Regions from separate parts of the Paenarthrobacter sp. FR1 genome, predicted to be linked through region 2. Evidence: riboswitches for the same ligand, from Rfam matches in the RefSeq annotation. Region 2 holds a riboswitch; the other holds the start of a gene.
The links. A riboswitch is a leader RNA that binds a small molecule or an ion and turns the genes downstream of it on or off. The one in region 2 is predicted to bind S-adenosylmethionine.
Positions count from the first base shown of each region.

Region 1: linked by a shared signal. The riboswitch ahead of ACR30Z_RS05125 (hypothetical protein) and the one ahead of metX (homoserine O-acetyltransferase MetX) in region 2 are both predicted to bind S-adenosylmethionine.

Region 1 covers NZ_JBPFSF010000002.1:91,422-95,168, reverse strand. Annotated here, with positions in the region: gene ACR30Z_RS05130 (sodium:solute symporter) at 1-1,498, shown strand, start outside; SAM riboswitch class IV at 1,642-1,761, shown strand; gene ACR30Z_RS05125 (hypothetical protein) at 1,778-2,113, shown strand; gene ACR30Z_RS05120 (hypothetical protein) at 2,110-2,301, opposite strand; gene ACR30Z_RS05115 (VIT1/CCC1 transporter family protein) at 2,540-3,697, shown strand.
Region 2 covers NZ_JBPFSF010000012.1:84,918-88,664, reverse strand. Annotated here, with positions in the region: gene ACR30Z_RS19740 (winged helix DNA-binding domain-containing protein) at 1-289, shown strand, start outside; gene ACR30Z_RS19735 (hypothetical protein) at 408-818, shown strand; gene metX (homoserine O-acetyltransferase MetX) at 822-1,943, opposite strand; SAM riboswitch class IV at 1,958-2,074, opposite strand; gene ACR30Z_RS19725 (bifunctional o-acetylhomoserine/o-acetylserine sulfhydrylase) at 2,248-3,588, opposite strand.

The sequences.
Region 1 (3,747 bases), on a different contig from region 2:
CATCGCAATCGTGGTGGTGTACCTGCTCGCCATGCTGGCATTCGGCTGGTGGGGCAAGTCCCGCACCAAGAACAACAGCGACTTCCTGGTGGCCGGCCGCCGCCTGGGACCGTTCCTCTACACCGGAACCATGGCTGCAGTGGTCCTCGGTGGAGCATCCACCGTGGGCGGCGTAGGCCTCGGTTATAAGTTCGGCATTTCAGGCATGTGGCTGGTTGTGGCCATCGGATCCGGTGTGCTGCTCCTTAGCCTCCTGTTTGCCGGGACCATTCAGAAACTTAAGATCTACACCGTCTCGCAGATGCTGACCCTTCGCTATGGCAGCACGGCAACGCAGACCTCGGGCATCGTCATGCTGGCCTACACGCTGATGCTGTGCGCCACCTCCACGGGCGCCTACGCCACCATCTTCGTGGTCCTCTTCGGCTGGGAGCGCTGGCTCGCCATCGCGATCGGCGGCGCGATCGTCCTGGTCTACTCCACCATTGGCGGCATGTGGTCCATCACCCTGGCCGACCAGGTCCAGTTCGTCATCAAGACCGTTGGTATCTTCTTCCTGATGCTCCCGTTCGCCCTGAACGCTGCCGGTGGCCTGGACGGTATCCGCGCCCGCGTCGACGAAAGCTTCTTTGACATTGGCGGCATCGGCCTCCAGACGATCATCACCTACTTCGTGGTGTACACGCTTGGCCTCCTGATCGGCCAGGACATTTGGCAGCGTGTCTTCACCGCCAAGACCCCCACCGTTGCCCGTTGGGGTGGCGCTACTGCAGGCGTCTACTGCATCCTCTACGGTTTCGCCGGTGCGCTGATCGGCATGGCCGCCAGCGTTGCCCTCTCCGGTGTCGAGATCGCTGCGAAGGACGACGTGTACGCAGAGGTTGCTACCCGCCTCCTGCCCATCGGCATCGGCGGCCTGGTGCTCGCAGCTGCGGTCGCCGCCATGATGTCCACGGCTTCCGGCGCGCTCATTGCTGCCGCCACGGTGGCCCGTGCAGACGTCATGCCCTTCGTTGCCAGCTGGTTCGGCAAGAAGGTGGACACGTCCGATTCCGACAACCCGGAGCACGACGTCAAGGCCAACCGCTACTGGGTCCTGGGACTGGGGATCGTGGCCATCATCATCGCCATCTCCACCAAGGACGTTGTGGCCGCGTTGACCATCGCCTACGACATCCTGGTGGGTGGCCTGCTGGTAGCCATCATCGGCGGCCTGGTGTGGAAGCGCGGAACAGGCATCGCCGCAGCATGGTCCATGGCGGCCGGTTCAGTGATAACCCTCGGCACCATGATCATCCTCGAGATCAATGCCGAGGTTCCCCTCGACGGCATCTACGCCAACGAGCCCATCTACTTCGGTTTGATCGCTTCGGCGTTGGTGTACATTGTGGTCTCGCTGGCGAGCAAGCCCACCGATCCGGCAGTCATGAAGGCTTGGACCGACCGCGTGGCCGGCACCCGCGTGGCTGAGGAAGAGCTCACCACACCCGCCTCCTAGTCGGGTATCAAGAACCGAGCAATGGTCGACGGCGGCGCTCCCCCTTTCCGGGGCAGCGCCGCCGTTGCGCTGTTTCCGGCAACGAAACGATGTATCCGACAAGGATGTGTCGGGTAAGGCAATGTCGGGTAGGGTGGTGCCAGCTTCAAGAGATGTGGTGCCAAGCTCCGACTGGCCACACACCAACCCCATGTTCACGGGTGGTTCGGATGAGGAAGCGGCCCGCCCCGGACCAGAGACAACCGAGCGGGCAAGAGCACTCTCCCAAGGAGCAGTCCCTTGCCGTACCAAGGCGATCCCGCCCAAACCCACAGCGCCCAAACCCACAACGCCCAAGCCCAAGCCCAAGGCACCCAACCCCAAACTGCCGCCCGCTCCGTTACGGTGATTCCCGCCGTCGACCTTTACCTCGGCACGGTGACGATCCTGTCCAAGCTGGGCACGGCACGGTTCCGGCATCCGGAGGCACGACTCATCGCCCGGGCGCTTGCCCAGGCAGTACGACCAACACAATGGTGTGAGGCGTCAGGGACGCTGACGGTGACCGTGGCCGCGGTCGGTAAACGCGAAGGCCAGCAACGGCACTTCATCTTCCGCCAGGACGGTCAGGCCTAGATTTCCTCGTCCTCCTCACGGAATTCCTCGGTTTCATCGAGCGGGACCACACGTTCGTCGTCTTCGGGGGCGTCCACTTCCTCCACCCAGGCTTCATCTACTTCCTGGTCTTCGGCGTAGTCGTAGGCCGGGTCTGACTCGATGGTTGTCCGTTCCGGGTGCTTGGCGTGTGATTCGGTGGTGTCCATGGTGCAACCTCCGTCTCGTGGGCCGGTGAAAGCCCGATAACCGATTGCGGGGAGGGTCCCCGCCCCTGTCCTTCCATCTGAGCACCGGCCCACGCGAGGGTCAAGGAGGGGTTGAAATTACGGTGCACCGAACATTCCAGCTAAGGAATACCAGCCGAAAATCCCCGTCAATAAGCGGTAGTGTGGGGCGTGCAATGGGGCCGTAACTACCCCACCCAGCACAGGAGACAAAGTGCAGATGCACCAGGAATCCCATAACTCGTCGAGCCCCGCTCCGGACCCCACCCCTGAATCGGCAGCCCCCGAAAACACCGCAGCTTCACCAACGGCATCGGACATCAGGCGCTGGCGGCAGTACCTTGCCGATGAGCGCGCCGAGGCCGCCGTGTACCGCGAACTCGCCCAGCGACGTGACGGCGAAGAACGCCAGATCCTGCTTGCCTTGGCCGAGGCCGAAGGCAGGCACGAGGCCCACTGGCTCAAGCTCCTGGGGGAACACGCCGGGATGCCCAAGGCAGCTTCTGCGCGCAGCCAATTCCTGGGGTTCCTGGCCCGGAACTTCGGCTCCGTCTTTGTCCTCGCGTTGGCCCAGCGCGCCGAAGGCCGCTCCCCTTACGGCACCGAGCCTGCCGCAACCCCGGCCATGGTGGCCGATGAGCAAATCCATGAGGAAGTAGTCCGGGGCCTGGCCACGCGTGGACGCAACAGATTGTCCGGCACCTTCCGGGCAGCTGTCTTCGGTGCCAACGACGGCCTGGTGAGCAACCTGTCGCTGGTCATGGGCATGGCCGCAACCGGCGTACCCAGCCCCGTAGTCCTCATGAGTGGCGTGGCAGGACTCCTGGCGGGTGCATTGTCCATGGGCGCCGGCGAGTACGTTTCCGTCCGCTCGCAGAGGGAATTGCTGAACGCCACGTTGCCCACGCAGGCCACTCTTACGGCTGCGCCGTCCCTGGACATCGAACACAACGAACTGGTCCTGGTGTACCTGGCCCGCGGCATGACCCGGGAAGCCGCCGAACACCGAGCCGCGGAGCGCATGGGCTTGTTCAGCTGCGACTGCGACCCGAGCCTCTCCCTGCAGCCCGAGAAGCCGCCTGCCGATGAGCACGAATCCGTGGGCTCGGCGTGGGGCGCTGCGCTGTCCAGCTTCTGCTTCTTTGCCTCGGGCGCCATTGTGCCCATCCTTCCCTTCATTTTCGGCATGACGGGTGTGGCCGCCTTGCTGGTGGCAGGCGTTCTGGTGGGAATCGCGCTGCTGGCGACCGGCGCCGTCGTTGGCTTGTTGTCCGGAACTTCACCGCTGAGCCGCGGGTTGCGGCAGCTGGCCATTGGGCTGGGAGCCGCCGCTGCCACGTATGGGCTTGGGCTGGCGTTCGGCGCAGCAATCGTCTGAGTTTGGTCGGCTCAGTCCGCAGACCGTAATGTTGGTTCGTCCTCCGCGCT
Region 2 (3,747 bases):
CCCCCGGGTGGACCTCATCCAGTGCTATGACGAATACGTCATGGGCTATTCCCAGTCCCGGCACTACCTTGGCGGAACAGCGCCCTACTTCCCAGAGGACAACGGACCCATGCACGTGGTCCTGCTGGACGGCAGGCTGGCTGGTTGGTGGCGCCATGGATTCTCCGGTGGCGTGTGCGAACTCGATGTCCGCATGAACCGTCCGGCAACGCCGGAAGAGCAGCTTGCCGTGGAGGCCGAGGGGGACCGCTACGGACGATTCCTGGACATGGATACCAAGCTGGTGTGACGGCGCAGGGTTGATTTCAGATGCCGGGGTTGATTTCAGGTGCCAGGGTTGATTTCAGGTGCCGGGGTTGATTCCAGATGCAGGGCTAAGCTGGGAGAAGACCTAGGAGGCCTGCACTGTGAACAATCTGATCTTCTGGATCATCGTCTGCTCGTGGCTGATTCCCTTGGGGATCCGCATGTACAACCGGTCCAAGGCGCGTCGGCTCCAGGATGGGAACTTCCGCGGCCATGGATACCCGCAGCAGAATTTGCCTGGCCCGGCCTACCCGCCCCAGGGCTACCCTGATCCGAACTATCCTGGGCAAAACCACCCCGGGTACCCATCCGAGCCAACCGTCATCCGACCTGCGGATGTGACGCCCCAGGCCGGACCGCCGTCGGCCCCCTCCTCCCCCGCGCCGTTCCCCAGCAACGAGCCGCAAGGGTATCGGGCAAAGCGACTGGCCGAGCTTGATGCCAAATTCAGCAACGGCGAGATCGCCATGGAGGATTACATGAAGCAGCGCGGCGAGATCATGAACGGCTGAGGCCTAGGCGAAAAAAGCCTGTCGAAGCTGTGCCGAGAGCTGCCCGATTTCCGTGAGGAAGCCGTCGTGTCCAATCGGGGCCTCAATGACGTGGACCGGGACGTCCCCCGGCAGCGCAGCAGCCAGCTCCCGCGACTGGGCCGGGAAGTAGAGCCTGTCGCTGTCCACGGCCGCCACGAAGAATTCCGCTGTGGCCCGGGACAGTGACTCATGGAGCGAGCCACGGCCACGGGTGACGTCGTGCGACATCAGGGCCTCGGTGATGGCGATGTAGCTGTTGGCGTCGAAGCGTCGCACCAGCTTGGTTCCCTGGTGGTCCAGGTAGCTTTCCACTTGGTATCGGCCGCGCTCCCCCAGAACGGCAGCGGCGAGCGGTGTCTCCTGGTGCTGGGCTTCCCTGCCGAAACGGAAGTCCAATTCCAGCGCCGAGCGGTAGGTGATATGGGCGATCCGTCGGGCCAAAGCCAGCCCGTGCTCGGGGGCAGTGCCACCGTAGTAATCACCGTTGTTGAAGTGCGGATCCTGCCGGATGGCCAGGGTCTGGGCCTGGGCGAAAGCAATCTGCTCGGCAGTGCTGTAGGCGCCCACGGAAATGACGGCGCAGCGCTTCACCCGTTCGGGGAACGTCACAGCCCACTCAAGGGCCCTGGCTCCGCCCATGGAACCGCCCAGCACAGCGTGCCAGGCGTCGATGCCCAAGGCATCGGCGAGCCGCGCTTCAGCCTCAGTGCTGTCGCGCAGGGTGATCAGCGGGAACCGGGAACCCCAGGGCTTGCCGTCCGGCGCCTCGGAGGACGGGCCGGTGCTTCCGTAGCAGCCGCCCACGATGTTGATGGAGACTACGAAGAACCGGTCTGTGTCGATAGTGGCACCCGGTCCAACGAGCTGCTCCCACCAGCCTTCTTCGTCTGTGGCTCCACGGGCAACATGCGTGCTGCCGGTCAGCGCATGCTGGATCAGCACTGCATTGGAAGCATCCGCGTTCAGTCGGCCCCACGTTTCATAACCCAGCACGACATTCGGCAGGAAGCCCCCTGCTTCAAGTTCCAGCGGCCCTATGCCGGCGTACTTGACCGTTCCGTCGTGTTCTTCCGAAGTGGAAATGGCTGTGGCAGTAATGGTCATTCCTTTGACACCTATCCTCGCGCTTGCCTGTCGCCTTGCGTGCGAACAGGCCAGGTCTTCACCCGGGGCACCCCGCCGCGGAGGAGGGTTGCCGGCCAGCAAGCCGGGGCTGTGTGCTGGCACTCATGACCTAATACGAAGAGTCTAGGAAAAACAGGGCGGTTCTGGCGAAGAATATGACAACAGTGTGACGATTTGGGGCTACTTCGTTCACCAACATGCACCTTGGACTGCCGCCCGGCGAATATTCGTCGGCGCGGACGGCAGCCCACGGAAGCTGTCAGGCCAGGCCCGAAACGTGGTGTCAGGCGCCCTTGGCCGCCCGGAACCCTGCTTCGAGGTCAGCGATGATGTCATCGACGTGCTCGATGCCCACGGACAAACGCACCAGGCCAGGATTCACCCCTGCGGCGATCTGCTGCTCGACCGTGAGCTGGCTGTGCGTAGTGGACGCCGGGTGGATGACCAGGGAGCGGACATCGCCGATGTTGGCAACATGGGAGTGCAACTCCAGTCCGTCAACGAAGCGCTTGCCGGCCTCCACTCCGCCCTTGATGTTGAACGCAACGATGGCGCCGGTGCCGTTGGGACCATACTTCCGGCCACGGTCGTACCAGGGGCTCGACGGCAGGCCCGCATAGGCGACCGATTCGACGTCGTGGTGGGCTTCAAGCCACTCCGCCACCTTGGTGGCGTTGGCAACGTGACGTTCCACGCGCAGGCTCAAGGTCTCCAGGCCCTGGGCGATGAGGAAGGCATTGAACGGAGACACCGCCGAGCCAAGGTCCCGGAGCAACTGGACGCGGGCCTTCAGGATGTAGGAAAGGTTGGCACCGAGCGCGCCGTCCTTGCCCAGGTCGCGGGCGTAAACGAGCCCGTTGTAGCTGGGGTCCGGGGTGTTGAAGCCGGGGAACCGCTCCGGGTCCTTGCCGAAATCGAAGTTGCCGGAATCCACAATCACGCCCGCGATCGCCGAACCGTGGCCGCCGAGGTACTTGGTGGCGGAGTGGACCACAATGTCGGCACCCCACTCGATGGGACGAATCAGATACGGAGTGGACAGTGTGTTGTCGACAATGAGGGGAACTCCGGACTCGTGTGCGACGCGGGCGATGCCCTCAATGTCCAGCACGTCCTGGCGCGGGTTGGAGACGACCTCGCCGAAGAACAGCTTGGTGTTGGGCTGGACGGCGTCACGCCACTGGTCCAGGTTGTCCGGGTCCTCCACGAAGGTGACGGCGATCCCGAACTTCTTGAGGGTGTGCGCCAGCAGGTTGTACGTTCCGCCGTAGAGGCTGGGGCTGGCCACGATGTGGTCCCCGGCCTCCGCGATGTTCAGGATGGCGAACGTCTCCGCAGCCTGTCCCGAACTGAGCAGGAGGGCGCCCAGACCACCTTCGAGGCTGGCCACGCGCTGCTCCACTGCATCCTGCGTCGGGTTGCCGATCCGCGTGTAGATCGGCGCGAGCTCAGCGAGTGCGAACCGGTTGGCGGCGCTCTCCGCGCTCGGGAACACAAAGGACGTGGTTTGGTAGATCGGCAGTGACCGCGCTCCCGTGGCAGCGTCCGGTTCCTGGCCTGCGTGGATCTGGCGGGTTTCGAAAGACCATCCTTGGGACATGGAGTTCTCCTGTTCGTGGCGCATATGATCGGCGGGTTTTAGTGAGACGTGAGCTGCGGCCAGTCTAGGAAGTGTCCGGACGCTAAGACAGCTTTGTGACGTCGTCGGAATCTTTCGGTCTTTTCGCGTCCCTCCATGACGCGTCGCGCAACATCCCACCTTAGTTAGGCTTGACTTAGCTGA